2 regions of the Serinicoccus marinus DSM 15273 genome follow, and region 2 is predicted to be linked to the other one. Evidence: predicted binding sites of a transcription regulator. Region 2 holds the regulator's gene; the other holds the start of a gene.
The links. The regulator LexA, encoded in region 2, represses DNA repair genes until DNA is damaged. The targets are predictions, from matches to a motif close to TCGAACANNTGTTCGA.

Region 1 (8,153 bases), 1.3 Mb from region 2:
GTCGAGATCGTGGTCCTCGGGATCGCGGCTCTCGCGGGGGTCGGCCATGAGGACGAACGCTAGCAGCCGGGCGGTGCCCGGCCGGGGAGGACCACGGCGGATAATGGCTGCCCGTGGTCGCCGTCCTGGAGGGGTTCTCGCTCATCGCCGCGGTGGTGGCCGTGGGGTGGCTGCTGGCGCACACCGGCCTCTTCAGCCGGGACGAGCAGCGGATGCTCGCCCGCCTCACCTTCTGGGTCGGGTCGCCCGCCCTGCTCTTCCTCATCGTCTCCCGCGCCGACGTCGACGTGATCTTCTCCGGCTTCCTCGTCGCGACGGTGGCGGCGGTCGCGGTCTGCGCGACGGCATACCTCGTGGTCGCGCGGCTCGTGCTGCACCGGCGGTGGGCGGACGCGGTGATGGGTGGGATGGCGGCGAGCTACGTCAACGCCAACAACCTCGGCATCCCCATCGCCCTTTACGTCCTCGGCGACGCCTCCTGGTCCGCGCCGGTGCTGCTCATGCAGCTGCTCGTGCTGCAGCCGGGCTGGCTCGCGGCGCTGGACGCGACCCGGGCCGGCCGGGTGTCGTGGCTGCGGGTGGTCCGCTCGCCGCTCACCAACCCGCTGACGATCGGGACGGTGCTCGGGCTCGTGGTCAACCTCTCCGGCTGGACGCCGCCGGAGCTGGTGCTCGCGCCGGTCGAGCTGGTCAGCGGGGTCGCCGTGCCCTGCATGCTCATCGCCTTCGGCCTGTCGCTGCGGCTCTCGCCGCTGCCGCGCAGGGACGCGCTCGCCGAGCCGGTGACGGTCGTGCTGGTCAAGCTCGCGCTCATGCCGCTGGTCGCCGGGCTCGTCGCGGGCCCGGTGCTGTCGCTGGACCGGGCGGACGTGCTCGCCGTCGTGGTCATGGCGGCCCTCCCGACCGCGCAGAACGTCTACGTGCTGTCGGTCGCCTACGGCCGGGGTGAGCGGATCGCCCGCGACGGCGTCTTCCTCACCACCGTGCTGTCGCTGCCGGTGATGCTGCTCGTGACCGCGATCCTGGGGTGACTAGCCTTGCGGGTATGCGGTTGAGCGAGTTCTGGGAGCTGGTCGAGCAGGAGTTCGGCTCCGGCTACGGCGCCGTCGTCGCGCGGACGCAGGTGCTGGGGAGCCTGGGCGGGCGCACCATCGAGGACGCCCTGGAGCAGGGGGAGCGGCCGCGCCGGGTCTGGGAAGCGGTCTGCCGCGACATGGACGTCCCGCCCGAGCACCACCACCTGCCGGACCCGCCCGCTCCGGACGAGCAGTAGCCGCCGCTGTCACGGCAGGCGGGGACCGCCGTGAGCGCACGGTCGCGTCAACCATGACACGACGCCCGCCCTCCGGCAGGATGCCTCCATGCCGCAGCAGGGGGAGGAGCTGACCAGGACCGCCTACGACACCGTGGCCGACCTCTACGCCGACACGTTCACCGCGACCGAGCCCGAGCAGCCGCTCGAGCTCGCGATGATCGACCACTTCGTGGCGCTGCTCGGTCACCGTCCGCGCGTGCTCGACGCCGGCTGCGGTGCCGGACGGATGCTCCCCTGGCTCGCGGCCCGCGGTTGCCGGCCGGAGGGGGTGGACCTGTCGCCGGGGATGGTCCGTCGGGCACGGACCGACCACCCTGCATACCCGTGCACCGTCGGGAGCCTCAGCGAGCTCCCCCTCGCCGACGCCGAGCTCGACGGGGTCTTCTCCTGGTACTCCACCATCCACAGCCCGGACGTCGATCTGGACCGGATGCTGTCGGAGATGGCGCGGGTGCTGCGCCCGGGAGGCCATCTCCTGCTGGCCTTCCAGGTGGGCGACGGTGTGCGCGACATCGGCCGAGGCTTCGCTGCGTACGGCCACCAGGTGACCCTCTACCGGCACCACCGCAGCGTGGAGGCCGTCGCGTCTCGGCTCGATCGGCGGGGTATGCGGGTGGTCGCCCGGCTCGAGCGCGATCCCCTCGGGTCGGAGGGGGAGCCCCAGGCGGTCGTCATCGCCCGGCGGCCGGGCCGGATGAAGCCGTTCGGCGGGGTGGGCCATAGACGGAGCGGACGAGCCATGGAAGCGGGCGAGAGGACCTGGCGGCGGATGCCACGGCTGCGGTGGGCGTGCACATGGTCCAGGAGCCACCGGCAGTCACCATGGTCGCAGGAGCCACAGTCTGCGCCGATATGTCCCGAAGGCCGCGAAATACCCCGCGCAGATGTGCACATCTCCGCACTGTGGTGCGCGTGCTCGTCGTGTGACGCACGGGACGCGATAGGCCTTCACTGTGCGACCGGCCGCGGCCCAACCAACCCCTGGAGCGGCATGCGCGACCGGCCACGCCCGGTCAGCTATCAGAGCAGCCCGCGACCGCTATCCCTCAGACCAGGGCGCGCTCCAGGAGCACCTCGGCCAGCTGCACCGTGTTGAGGGCAGCGCCCTTGCGCAGGTTGTCGTTGCTGATGAAGAGCACGAGGCCGCGGCCGTCCGGGACCGACTGGTCGACCCGGATGCGGCCGACGAGCGAGGGGTCCTTGCCCGCCGCCGCGAGCGGGGTGGGCACGTCGGTCAGCTCGACGCCGGGAGCGCCGGCGAGTGCCTCGCGCGCCTGCTCGGGCGTGACCGGCTCGGCGAACTCGGCGTGCACGGCGAGGCTGTGACCGGTGAAGACGGGCACGCGCACGCAGGTGCCGGAGACGGCCAGGCCGGGTATGCCGAGGATCTTGCGCGACTCGTGCCGCAGCTTGGCCTCCTCGGTGGTCTCGTCGTCGGCGCCGAGGTCGCCGGCCATCGGCAGCACGTTGAAGGCGATGGGCGCGACGTAGGCCTGCGGGTCCGGCATCGGGACCGCGCTCCCGTCGTGGGTGAGGGTCTCCACCGGCAGGTCCCCGCCGAGGGCGGCGCGGGCCTGGTCGGCCAGCTCGCTGACGCCGGCGAGCCCGGAGCCGGACACCGCCTGGTAGGTCGCGACCCGCAGCCGCTCCAGCCCCGCGAGCTCGTGCAGCGGGCGCAGGACCGGCATGGCTGCCATCGTGGTGCAGTTGGGGTTGGCGACGATGCGCCGGCCGGACTCGCCCGTCGCCAGCGCCAGGTCGTCGGGGTTGACCTCGCTGACGACCAGCGGCACCCGGTCGTCCATCCGCCAGGCGGAGGAGTTGTCGACCACGACCGCGCCGGCCTCGGCGAAACGCGGCGCGTGCTCCTTGCTGGCCCCGCCGCCGGCGGAGAAGAGGGCCACGTCGATGCCCGAGAGGTCCGCGGTCGCGACGTCCTCGACCTCGATGTCGCGCGCGACGTCATACCCGGGCGCGGCGGCCGCCGACCCGGCCCAGCCGAGCGTGCTCCCCGCCGACCGGGCGGAGGCGAGGTAGCGCACCGAGGCGACCGGAAAGTCGCGCTCGGCCAGCAGCCGGCGCATGACCGCGCCGACCTGCCCGGTCGCCCCGACGATCGCGACGTGCAGCCGCCGCCCGTCCGCCGCACCGGTGTCCTGCTGCTGTGCCTCGGTCATGGTGCTCACCGTCCCGTCCCGCCGTAGACCACGGCCTCTTCCTCGGCGTCCAGGTCGAAGGCGGTATGCACCGAGCGCACCGCCTCCTGCAGGTCGCTCTGGTCGCAGATCACCGAGATCCGGATCTCGGAGGTGCTGATCATCTCGATGTTGACCCCCGCGTCGGCGAGCGCCGAGAAGAGCTTGCTCGCGACCGCGGGGTTGGAGCGCATCCCGGCGCCGACGAGCGAGAGCTTGCCGACGTGGCTGGTCCAGAGCACGTCGGCGAAGCCCATCTGCTCCTGCAGGCCGCGCACCGCGGCGACCGCGGTCTGGCCGTCGCTCTCGGGCAGCGTGAAGGAGATGTCGGAGGTCTCGGCGTCGGTCGTCGAGACGTTCTGGACGATCATGTCGATCGACACCCCGGCCTGCGAGACGGCGCCGATGACCGCGGCCGCGGCACCGGGCCGGTCGGGGATGCCGACGGCGGTGATCTTGCCCAGCGAGGTGTCGTGGGCGATGCCGGAGATGATCGGCTCTTCCATGGTGTCCTCCGTGAGGGGTCGCCCGACCAGGATCCAGGTGCCTTCCTGGTCGGAGAAGCTGCTGCGGACGTGGAGCGGCACCTGGAAGCGGCGGGCGTACTCCACCGCGCGCAGGTGCAGGATCTTGGCGCCGTGCGCCGCCATCTCGAGGGTCTCCTCGATGGTGATGCGGGTGACGCGGCGGGCGCTGGGGACGATGCGCGGGTCGGCGGTGTAGAGCCCGTCGACGTCGGTGTAGATCTCGCACACGTCGGCACCGAGGGCAGCGGCGAGCGCCACCGCGGTGGTGTCCGAGCCGCCCCGGCCGAGGGTGGTGATGTCGTCGTCGGTCGAGATGCCCTGGAAGCCGGCGACGATGGCGACCGCGCCGTCGTCGAGGGTGCGGCGCACGCGGTCGGGCTGCACGTCGAGCAGCCGGGCGCGCCCGTGCGCGGTGTCGGTGCGCATCCCGGCCTGAGCGCCGGTGTAGCTCTTGGCCGGCACGCCGAGCTGCTCGATCGCCATCGCCAGCAGCGCCATCGAGATGCGCTCACCGGCCGACAGGAGCATGTCCATCTCGCGCTCGGGGGGAGCACCGGAGGCGATCTCCCTGGCGAGGTCCAGCAGGTCGTCGGTCGTGTCGCCCATCGCGGAGACGACGACGGCGACCCGGTCGCCGGCCCGGTGGGCGGCGACGACGCGCTGGGCGACGCGGCGCATCGCCTCGGCGTCGGCGACCGACGAGCCGCCGAACTTCATCACGAGCAGAGCCATGGAACTTCCTGTGCAGGGGTATACGAGTACCGGTGAGGCCGGACGGCGGCGTCCCGACCCCGTGGGTCCGAGGAGCAAGTCTAGGGGGCGCGTCCCCGTGCCCTTGACGCCGGAGAATCCCCGCAGGACGTCCGGTGTGGTTGCACGCGGGGCCCACGGCATACCCTCGGGCCATGGATGACGAGGACCGGATCGCGCTGCTCATCGACTACGAGAACCTCGCGCTCGGGTCGCGCGACCACCTGGGGGTGCCCTTCGACCTGCGCCCGGTCGCGGACGCGCTGGCGGAGCGCGGTCGGGTGGTAACGCGGCGGGCGTATGCCGACTGGTCCTACTTCGACGAGGACCGCCGGATGCTCACCCGCAACCACGTCGAGCTGATCGAGATGACCCAGCGCATGGGGGCCTCGCGCAAGAACGCCGCCGACATCAAGATGGCGGTCGACGCGATCGAGACGGCCTACGAGCGCGACTACATCACGACCTTCGCGATCTGCACCGGCGACAGCGACTTCACCCCGCTCGTGCACAAGCTGCGCGAGCTCAACAAGCGGGTCATCGGGTTCGGCGTGCGCGACTCGACCTCGACCATGCTGCCGCCGGCGTGCGATGAGTTCCTCTACTACGACGACCTCGACGGTGTCGTGCCGGCTGGCGCCGAGGACACGCCCGCACGCGGGTCGGGGCGCAAGGGGCAGGGACAGAGGCGCAACGGCTCGGGCAAGGGCGGCGGGAGCAGCGCCGCGCCCGCGCAGGAGCCGGAGCCGAGCACCGAGACCGCCGACGAGCCGGGCGAGGACACGGTCGAGGACACCGCCCCGGACCTCGCCTCGCTGGTCGCGCAGACCGTCTCGGGCCTGCAGCGCAGCAGCGGGGGAGCGGTGACCGCGTCGGTCCTCAAGCGGACCCTGGTGCGCAAGGACTCGACGTTCTCTGAGGCGGCCTACGGCTTCCGCGCCTTCGGCGAGCTCCTGGAGCACCTCGCCGGCCGGGGCATCATCGACCTGAGCGCCGGGCCCGCCAAGGGTGACCCGGAGGTCACGCTGCCCGAGGAGGGCGGCCGGCAGGAGGCCTTCGCGCTGTTGCGACAGACCGTGAGCGAGCTCGACGACGGTGAGGGCGTGGCGCTCTCCGGCCTCAAGGACCAGCTGCGCGCCCGCCGTGAGGGCTTCTCGGAGAAGCCGCTCGGCTACGGCTCGTTCCTGCAGTTCGCCAAGGGGGCCGACGCGGCCGGGCTCGTGCAGCTGCAGCGCCAGGGCTCGGCGTATGTCGTGAGCGTCACCTGAGCGCTCCCGGAGGCCGCTGCGACACGCCCGACACCCCTCCGCGGAGTCGTACAGACTTTCGACTATCGTCGTCCACACGGTGTCGCCGTCGGCACGGTCGTCCACAGATTCGTCGTGGTGGCCGGGGTATGTCGGCGGGGGCGCCTAGCGTCTGACGCAGACGCAGGATCACCCGTCTGGATGACCCTGACCGTCGGTCGAAGGTAGGCGCGCCCGCCACGAGACGAAGGAGCTGGCAGATGCCGCAGGCAAGCAAGACCACCGGTGCGACCGGGATCAACAACGACAGGCTCAGGGCCCTCGACACGGTCATGGCCCAGATCGAGAAGCAGCACGGCAAGGGCTCGGTGATGCGCCTCGGCGACGAGGACCGCCCGCCGGTGCAGATCATCCCGACGGGGGCCATCGCGCTGGACGTCGCGCTCGGCGTGGGCGGTCTGCCGCGCGGTCGCGTGGTGGAGATCTACGGCCCGGAGAGCAGCGGCAAGACCACGGTCGCGCTGCACGCCGTGGCCAACGCGCAGAAGGGCGGCGGGATCGCCGCCTTCATCGACGCCGAGCACGCGCTCGACCCGGAGTATGCCAAGAAGCTCGGTGTCGACACCGACGCGCTGCTCGTGAGCCAGCCGGACACCGGTGAGCAGGCCCTGGAGATCGCGGACATGCTGATCCGCTCCGGCGCGCTCGACATCATCGTCATCGACTCGGTCGCGGCGCTCGTGCCCCGGGCCGAGATCGAGGGCGAGATGGGTGACAGTCACGTCGGTCTGCAGGCGCGCCTCATGAGCCAGGCGCTGCGCAAGATCACCGGCGCGCTCAACTCGACCGGCACCACGGCGATCTTCATCAACCAGCTGCGCGAGAAGATCGGCGTGATGTTCGGCTCCCCGGAGACCACGACCGGTGGCAAGGCGCTGAAGTTCTACGCCTCGGTCCGGATCGACGTGCGCCGTATCGAGACCCTCAAGGACGGCACCGACGCGGTCGGCAACCGCACCCGCGCCAAGATCGTGAAGAACAAGGTGTCACCGCCGTTCAAGCAGGCCGAGTTCGACATCCTCTACGGGCAGGGCATCTCCCGCGAGGGCGGTCTCATCGACATGGGGGTGGAGCACGGCTTCGTCCGCAAGTCCGGCGCCTGGTACACCTACGAGGGCGAGCAGATGGGTCAGGGCAAGGAGAACGCCCGGCAGTTCCTCAAGGACAACCCGGACATCGCCGACACCATCGACCGCAACATCAAGACCAAGCTCGGCATCGGCGCCCCCGCGCCGACGGAGGACCTCCCGGACGGGGTGGACCCGGTCACGGGTGAGGTCTCGGTCGACTTCTGATGGCCGGCGCAGACAGGATGTCTGCGGCCCGGGAGGCGCTGGCGGCGGCGGAGGCCTCCGCCAGCGCCTACGGGCTCCGCTCCGCCGGGCCCGGGTCCCGGCCGCCAGACCCAGAAGGGCGCGAGGAGCAGTCGGCGGAGCCTGACCCGCACGCGGTGGCCCGCAAGATCGTGCTGCGCCAGCTCGCCATGGGTCCGCGCACCCGGCGCCAGCTCGAGGACAAGCTGCGCGGCCGCGACTGCGACCCGCAGGTCGCGGCCCGTGTGCTGGACCGCATGAGTGAGGTCGGCCTGGTCGACGACGAGGCCTACGCCGAGATGTATGTCCGCTCCAAGCAGGAGACCAAGGGGCTAGCCGCGACCGCCCTGCGTCAGGAGCTGCGGCAGAAGGGCATCGCCGACGAGCTCGTGGACGCGACGCTGCAGGACATCGACCCCGAGCAGGAGAAGGAGCAGGCACGGGCACTCGTCTCCCGCCGACTGCGCACGATGCGCGGGCTGGACCGCGAGGTCCAGACCCGCCGGCTGGCCGCCTTCCTCGGGCGCAAGGGCTACGGCGCCGGGGTGTCCTACCAGGTCATCCGGGAGGCGCTGGACGACCTGCCCGAGCACGGTCGGGACTGAACCGACCGGCTCAGCGCACCGTGGGCTCGGGCAGCTCCGGCGGCGCCGCCGCCGGAGTCTTCGCCAGCAGACTCAGCGCCTCCTCGATCGCGCGGTCCAGCTGCAGGTCGCGGCCCTCGGCCACGTCGGCGGGGGAGTGGA
Region 2 (8,153 bases):
CCACACGATGCGTGGGGCCGGCTACGTCCTCAAGCCAGCCGCGGGATCCTGAGCGTGGCCCGTCGGCCCAGGTCGCTGCGCGTCAAGATCGTCACCTCCGTGGTGGCGATCTTCGCGTGCGTGCTCCTCGTCTCCGGGGTCGCCACCGTCCTCGCGCTGCGGCACACCCTCGTCGGGCAGCTCGACGAGGACCTGCGCCTGTCCAGCGAGCGGGTGGGGGACGAGGTCGGGGGCGGCTTCGACCAGCCGCCACCGGCCGGGCCGGGGGAGGACCTCGACGAGCGCGGTCCCGCCCGCCCGCCAGGAGGCGGCGACCGCTCGCTCGCCGTCGTGCTGCGCGACGGCGAGGCGGTGGTGAACTCCGTGGTCACGACGGACAACCGGCTGGGCTCGCTGGACGACGCCCAGCTGGCCCTGCTGGAGCAGGCGGCGCAGGACGCCGCCGGGTCGCCCACGGGGTCCGAGCCGTTCTCCGTGGACCTCGGCGCCGGGGTGGGGGACTATCGGGTGGTGGTGGAGGACGGTGCCCAGGGCGACACGCTGCTGACCGGGCTGCCCCTGGCGGGGGTCACGGACACGACGCGCCAGGTCGTGCTCATCCTGCTGCCGGCGGCGCTGCTGTCGCTCCTCGCGGCGGGTGCGGGCTCGGCGTGGCTGGTGCGGCGGGACCTGGCACCCCTGGACCGGGTCGCGGCGACCGCGCGGCGGGTCTCCCAGCAACGGCTGGAGCGGGGCGAGGTGGCGGTCGAGGACCGGGTGCCGGCGTCGGCCACGGAGGCGGGGACCGAGGTGGGGCAGGTCGGGCAGGCGCTCAACGAGCTCCTGGACACCATGGAGTCCGCGCTGTCGGTGCGTCATGCCAGCGAGCAGCGGGTGCGCCAGTTCGTCGCGGACGCCTCGCACGAGCTGCGGACGCCGCTCGCCTCGATCCGCGGGTATGCCGAGCTCTCCCGCCGGGAGAGCCAGCCGGTGCCCCCGGGAGTCCGGCACGCCCTGGACCGGGTGGAGGCCGAGTCGCTGCGCATGCAGGGCCTGGTCGAGGACCTGCTGCTGCTGGCGCGGCTCGACGCGGGTCGGCCGCTGGAGCGGGAGCCGGTCGACCTCACCCTCGTCTGCCTGGACACCGTCAGCGATGCCCGCGCCGCCGGGCAGGACCACACCTGGGTGCTCGACCTGCCCGAGGACCCGGTGGAGCTCGTCGGCGACGAGGCGCGGCTGCGGCAGGTGCTGGTCAACCTGCTCGCGAACGCCCGCACCCACACCCCGCCCGGGACGACCGTGACGACCGGGCTCCGGGCCACCGCCGACGCGGTCGAGGTGGTCGTCGAGGACGACGGACCAGGCATACCCGAGCGGCTGCAGGAGACCGTCTTCGAGCGCTTCGCCCGCGGCGAGGACTCCCGCTCCCGGGCCGCCGGGAGCACGGGGCTCGGGCTCTCGATCGTCGCCGCGGTGGCCCGGGCGCACGACGGCCACGTCAGGGTGGAGTCCCGACCGGGCCAGACCCGCTTCGTCTTGACGCTGCCGCGCGAGGGGGCGCGGTGAGCGCGGTCGGGCCGCTCGACAGCGCGCTCACGCTGCCCGCGCAGACGTCGGTGGAGCCGGGGAGGTATGCCCGGCTCCGGGAGCTGGTGAGGGCCGGTGGGGTGGTGGCGCTCACCGGGGCGGGGATGTCGACGGCCAGCGGCATCCCGGACTACCGCGGACCGGACGGGACCCGTCGGGTGCAACCGATGCAGCACGGGGAGTTCGTCGGGTCGGCGGACGTGCGACGGCGCTACTGGGCCCGGGCCTACGTCGGCTGGACCCGCTTCGCGGCCGCACGGCCCAACGCCGCGCACCGCGCGGTCGCCGACCTGGAGCGGCTTGGCCTGGTCCGTCACGTCATCACGCAGAACGTCGACGGGCTGCACCAGCAGGCCGGCAGCCGACGGGTCCTGGAGCTGCACGGCACCCTCTCCAGCGTGGTGTGCCTGGACTGCGGGGAGGTGACGACCCGCGCCCAGGTGCAGGACTGGCTCGCCGAGGCCAACCCCGGGTTCCTGGCCGTGGTCGACGCCACCTCGCCGGTGCGCCCGGACGGCGACGTCGCGCTGCCCGAGGCCCAGGTGGAACGCTTCCGCACGCCCCGGTGCCTGGTCTGCGGGCAGGACCGGCTCAAGCCCGACGTCGTCTTCTTCGGCGGCTCGGTGGACAAGGAGGTCGTGGCGCGGGCCTACACCTTCGTCGAGCAGGCCCGCACCCTGCTCGTGCTCGGCTCCTCGCTGCAGGTGATGAGCGGCTACCGGTTCGTCCGACGAGCGGCGCGCGAGGGCATACCCGTCGCCGTGGTCACCCGGGGCGGCACGCGGGGCGACGCCGAGACGACGGTAGGGGTCGATGCCCTGGTCGGTGACGTGCTGCCGGCGCTGGTCGCCGACCTCGGTGGTTAGGCTGGGCGAGGACGGTCCGGACGGGCCGCCGGCGAGGAGGTCGCTGTGGTCACCTACGAGCAGCTGGGTGAGATGTACGACGCCGAGGTCGTCGACCAGGACGGGCACAAGGTCGGCGGGATGTGCCAGGTCTACCTCGACAACGGCACGGGGAGCCCGGCGTGGGTGTCGGTCCGGACCGGGTGGTTCGGCGGGCGCAAGGTCTTCTGCCCGGTGTCCAACGCCACGATCCAGCGCGGCCGCATCCAGGTGCCCTACCCCCTCGCGATGATCAAGGACGCACCGGACATCCCGTGCGACGGGCACCTGACCGAGGACGAGGAGGAGCAGCTCTACGACTACTACTCCGTGGACGAGGGGCCGGCCCCCTCGGGCTGAGCGCAGGAGTTGCGGCGTCGGCCCCGGAGAGGATGGAGGGGCCGGGGACCGACGCCGCGGTCGGGGTCGTCGGTGCAGTGGCACCCGGGGTCGCGTCGGGGAGGTGGCCTCAGACCCGACGCAGGACCGCGGTGACCTTGCCGAGGATCACGGCGTGATCGCCGTCGATCGGCTCGTAGGAAGGGTTGTGGGGGATGAGCCAGGTCTTGCCGTCCCGGTGGCGGTAGGTCTTGACGGTGGCCTCGTTGTCGAGCATCGCGGCGACGATCTCCCCGTTGACCGCCGTGGGCTGGCGGCGCACGACGACCCAGTCGCCGTCGCAGATCGCGGCGTCGATCATGGAGTCGCCCACGACCTTGAGCAGGAACAGCTCCCCGTCGCCCACGATCTGCCGCGGGAGCGGGAAGACGTCCTCGACGGCCTCCTCGGCGAGGATCGGGCCGCCCGCCGCGATGCGGCCGACCATGGGGACGTAGGACGGCTGGGGGCGGGCGTCACCGATGCCGGTCTCGTCGTGGACCTCGGTGGGTGTCGGGCCGGCCTCGGCGTCGCGGCGCCGGTATCCCGAGCCCTCGCTGCCCGGGTGCACGACCTCGATCGCCCGCGGGCGGTGCGGGTCGCGGCGCAGGTAGCCCTTGCGCTCGAGCGTCTTGAGCTGGTGGGCCACCGAGCTGGGTGAGGTGAGGCCGACGGCGTCACCGATCTCCCGCAGGCTCGGCGGGTAACCCCGGTGGTCGACCGAGTCGCGGATGACGTCGAGGACCCGGCGCTGACGGTTGGTCAGCGCGGCGCCACCGTCGCGATCCGGCATCTCGTGGATTGTGGCCATGATCTCCATCCCCTCGTGCGGGCCCCACCCTCGTCGCGCCGCGGCTGCTGTGGTGCTGTGCCCCGGCGTCTCGGCATCATGCCTGGTCAGAGGGTATGTCAGTGGTGGGTGCTTGAGTTCCTGACATGAGCACAGGCTACGCCCGGCGCCAGGCCAAGGCAAACACCTGTTCGGGTGGCGTGTCGACAGCGTCGGACGCATGTGCTATCAATGAAACAGACGTGCGATCGGACACGCGTCCGACCCGCACCGCCACGAGGAAGGTGAACAGCATGAGCACCGCCATCGCGCACGACATCCTGAGCCCGCTGCCGGTCCCGCGTCCGCGTGGGGCGGCCCGAGGTCACTTGCGGCTGGTGCCGACGCCGTCGGCCCGCGGCCGCTCCGGCGACGGGTCGCAGTTCCGGAGTGCACGGGCACGGCGTGTGGAGCCGGCTCGACACCTGCGGCTGACGCGGCGGGGCCGGCTGGCGCTGACTACGACGACGAGCCTCGTGGTCGCGCTCGTGGCATGGTCCATGCTCGGGCTGCTCGGACCGGCCGGCGCCAGCTCCTCGATCGTGGTGGAGGAGGGCAGCACGCTGTCCGAGATCGCGGCGCAGGAGTTGCCGGAGGTGCCGCTGAGCCAGGCGATCACCAGCATCCAGCGGGCCAACAGCCTGAGCACCACGTCGGTGGCGGCGGGTCAGCAGCTCGTCATCCCCGGGCGCTGACCGGAGGGGAGACCGGCGCGAGCTGTGGTGAGCCTGCGGCTCAGTCGGTCTGCGGGCCGGCCTCGTGCACGGCGTCCCAGACGATGCCGAGCTGGTCGGTCGGCATGAAGTAGCCCGACAGGTGCGGGTCGAACATCAGGCCCGCGATGCCGGCGTCCTGGTAGGCCCGCGCGGTGTCCACGAGCTCCTGCGGAGTCAGGGCGATCGCCCGGAGGTCCTCTTCCGGCGCGACCATCTCGTTCTGCACGGCGAAGTGCCGGGCGCGCTCGGCGCTGGTGAAGGTCAGCAGCATCATCTGGCCATCGATCTGCGCGGCGGCGGGGGACTCGGACCCGGCGTCGCCGACGGCCACGAACCACCAGTGCGGCAGGTCCATGGTGGCGCGCCAGAGGCGGGTCATGCCCCCGTGGTCCTCCGGCCCGGTGACCCGGGCGGCGAGCACGTCGGTCTCCGTCTCCTCGGGCTCGGACAGCTGGCCGAGGCGGGTGGTGCCTGGGGTCGATCCGCCATTGGTCGCCTGCGGGTCGTCCTGCCGAGGTGCCGGATCGGCACCGCCACGGTCCGCTCGGTTCTCCACCGGTCGCTCACCCTCGTAGACGGACTCCGGCCGACGCTCGTCGTCCTGGAAGGGGAGGTCGGTGGGCTCACTCATGTCCGGTAGTCGACCACACCCCGGGCTGCAGGGCCAATCCCGCGACGGCGCCGACGGCCCGGGACTGCCATAATGGACCGGTGACGGACAGCATCTCGGGACCCAAGGTGGCCATCGTCGGAGCGGGCTCGGTCGGTTCGACCCTCGCCTACGCGCTCCTCCTGAGGGGGGTCGCCCGGCACGTCGTCCTGCACGACATCGACGCGGAGAAGGTCCGGGCGGAGACGCTCGACCTGCGACAGGGCCTGCAGTTCATGCCGGCGGCGCACGTCGACGGGTCAGAGGACGTCTCGGTGTGCGCCGGCGCCGACGTCGTGGCCGTGACCGCCGGCGCCAAGCAGCAGCCCGGCCAGAGCCGGCTCGACCTGGCCGCCTCCACGACCCGGCTCATGGTCGATCTCATGCCGCGCCTGGTGGAGGCGGCACCGGATGCGACCTTCGTCATGGTGACCAACCCCGTGGACGTCATCACCTACGTCGCGCAGAAGGTCACCGACCTGCCCCCGGCCCGGCTGTTCGGCTCCGGCACCGTCCTCGACTCCGCCCGGCTGCGCGGGCTGGTGGCTCAGGCCTGCGACGTGGCGGTGCAGAGCGTGCATGCCTACATCGTCGGCGAGCACGGGGACTCCGAGGTCCCGCTGTGGAGCAGCGCGACGGTCGGCGCCGTGCCGATCACCGAGCTCACCACCGCCGAGCAGCGCGAGCAGATGGCCCACGACGTGGTGCACGCCGCGTACGAGATCATCGCCGGCAAGGGGGCGACCAACTACGCCATCGGCGCCTCGGCCAGCCGGATCATCGGGTCCGTGCTGCGGGACGAGCGGCAGGTGCTGCCGGTCTCCACCCTGCTCTCCGGGACGCTGGGGCTGGAGGACGTCTGCCTGTCGATCCCGACCGTCGTGGGCGCCGGGGGCGCCGAGCGCCCGCTGGCGCCCACCCTCTCCCGGGAGGAGCAGGCCGGGCTGGAGGCCGGAGCCGAGTCACTCCGTCGTGCGGCCCGGAGCCTCGGGTTCTGAGCCCACGCGGACGCGGGGGACCGGCCCGGTGGAGTCCCACTCCTCCTCCGGCCAGCTGTGCGGGACCACGCCGGTGGGCCGGCCCGGCATACCCTTGCTGCGGTCGGTCGGGATGCTGGCGGTGGACACCGCCTCCGAGGTGGGGGCGCCGTCACGTCGCAACCCGTGGCCGTCCAGGGGGACGGTGACCTCCTCGTCGGCCACCTGCACCTGCTCGCCGCGGACCTCGAGTATGACGGGGTCGCCCACCTCGACGATGAGCCGGACCTGCTCCTGCTCGACGGTGACGCGCAGGCGGGAGCCGTGCCACCGCATACGCCACGTGAGCCCGGGCCACGAGGCCGGGAGCCGCGGGTCGAGCGACAGGACGCCACCGTGGTCGCGCATGCCCCCGAAGCCGGCGGCCAGCGCGCTCCACACGCCGCCCGTCGAGGCGACGTGGACCCCGTCGCTCGCGTTGCCGTGGCGGTCGTCCAGGTCGACGAAGAGGGCGGCGTAGAAGTAGCGCAGCGCGAGGTCGTGGTAGCCCACCTCGGCCGCGACGATCGACTGCACGACCGCGGAGAGGGTGGAGTCGCCCGTGGTGATGGGGTCGTAGTAGGCGAAGTCGGTGAGCTTCTCCTCCGCGGTGAACGCGTCGCCGGCGAGGTAGAGGGCGAGGACGACGTCCGCCTGCTTGAGCACCTGGTAGCGGTAGATGACCAGCGGGTGGTAGTTGAGGAGCAGCGGCCGCTTGTCCGCGGGGGTCGCGTCGAGGTCCCAGACCTCGCGCTCGAGGAAGTGGCTGTCCTGCGGGTGGACGCCGGTCTCCTCGTCGAACGGGATGTGCATGCCATCGGCCGCCCGTTGCCACGACTCGACCTCGTAGTCGCCCAGGTCGAGGCGCGCCACGGCGCGGGCGAACTGGCACGGGTCGGCGACCTGGAGCCGGCGCACCGCCTCCACCGCGGCCCGCAGGTTGAGCTGGGCCATGACGTTGGTGAAGAGGTTGTCGTTGACGATCGTCGTGTACTCGTCCGGACCGGTCACGGCGTGGATGTGGAACTGCCGGCTGCCGTTGGTCTGCCAGAAGCCGAGATCGGCCCACAGCCGCGCCGTCTCGACGAGGATGTCGACACCCTGGTCGAGGAGGAACTGGTCGTCGCCGGTGGCGCGGGCATACTTCATCAGCGCGTAGGCCACGTCGGCGTTGATGTGGTACTGCGCCGTGCCCGCGGCGAAGTAGGCCGAGGCCTCCTCGCCGTTGATGGTGCGCCAGGGGAACAGGGCGCCGTACTGCGCCATCTCGGCGGCCCTGCGGCGCGCCGCCTCGAGCATCCCGTGCCGGAACCGCAGCGCGTTGCGGGCGGCCTGCGGGTGGGTGTAGACGAGGAAGGGCAGGACGTAGCACTCGGTGTCCCAGAAGTAGTGGCCGCCGTAGCCGGAGCCGGTGAGCCCCTTGGCCGCGATGCCGTGCGAGCCGGCCCGGAGCGAGGCCTGCCCGAGCTGGTAGAGGTTCCACCGGACGGCCTGCTGCAGCTCGGGCTGCTCCGGCAGCTCGACGTCCGACTCCTCCCAGAAGCGTGCCCAGACCCCGGCCTGCTCCTGCTGCAGCGCCGGCACCCCACGCTGGGTGGCGCGGTCCAGCGTGCGCGAGCACCGGTCGGCGAGCTCGCGGGGCGGGACGCCGCGGGAGGTATGCACCGCGACGAGCTTCTCCAGCCGCACCGGGCGGCCCTCGGCAGCCTCGACCCGGATGACGTGCTTGGCCAGGTCGCCGGTGACCGAGGTCTGCTCGGTCCAGGTGTTGTCGGTCTCGACGAAGTGGTGCGCCATCGTCGCCAGGGTCATGCCGGAGTTGTGGCAGCGGTAGCCCAGCAGCAGCCGGGCCCCGCTGGTGTCGGCGAGCACCGGGTCGAGCACCCGGTGCTCGAAGGACTCGGCCGTGCGCGGGTCGACGCCCTCGCCCATGGCGGCGCTGGTGACGTGGTACTCGTCCGAGCCGTCCTGGCGGTTGAGGATCTGGCTGGAGATGTCGAGGGCGGCGTGACCGTCGAGCATCTCGACCTCGAAGGTCATGACGGCCAGGTGCCGCTCGACCACGCTGGCCATCCGGGAGGAGGTGATCTTGACCCGTTTGCCGGCGCTGGTGCG

Region 1: the regulator LexA is predicted to act here: its motif matches at 6,102-6,117, upstream of recA (recombinase RecA).

Annotation. Positions count from the first base shown of each region.
Region 1 is NZ_CP043808.1:2,227,820-2,235,972, reverse strand. Features, by position in the region: gene FU792_RS10605 (carboxyl transferase domain-containing protein) at 1-48, opposite strand, end outside; gene FU792_RS10600 (AEC family transporter) at 114-1,031, shown strand; gene FU792_RS10595 (DUF3046 domain-containing protein) at 1,046-1,273, shown strand; gene FU792_RS10590 (class I SAM-dependent methyltransferase) at 1,362-2,411, shown strand; gene FU792_RS10585 (aspartate-semialdehyde dehydrogenase) at 2,362-3,492, opposite strand; gene FU792_RS10580 (aspartate kinase) at 3,498-4,769, opposite strand; gene FU792_RS10575 (NYN domain-containing protein) at 4,943-6,055, shown strand; gene recA (recombinase RecA) at 6,295-7,389, shown strand; gene FU792_RS10565 (regulatory protein RecX) at 7,389-8,012, shown strand; gene FU792_RS10560 (S41 family peptidase) at 8,023-8,153, opposite strand, start outside.
Region 2 is NZ_CP043808.1:956,924-965,076, forward strand. Features, by position in the region: gene FU792_RS04610 (response regulator transcription factor) at 1-52, shown strand, start outside; gene FU792_RS04615 (sensor histidine kinase) at 55-1,545, shown strand; gene FU792_RS04620 (NAD-dependent protein deacetylase) at 1,542-2,432, shown strand; gene FU792_RS04625 (PRC-barrel domain-containing protein) at 2,478-2,810, shown strand; gene lexA (transcriptional repressor LexA) at 2,920-3,639, opposite strand; gene FU792_RS04635 (LysM peptidoglycan-binding domain-containing protein) at 3,912-4,352, shown strand; gene FU792_RS04640 (hypothetical protein) at 4,393-5,004, opposite strand; gene FU792_RS04645 (L-lactate dehydrogenase) at 5,085-6,020, shown strand; gene FU792_RS04650 (glycoside hydrolase family 65 protein) at 5,985-8,153, opposite strand, start outside.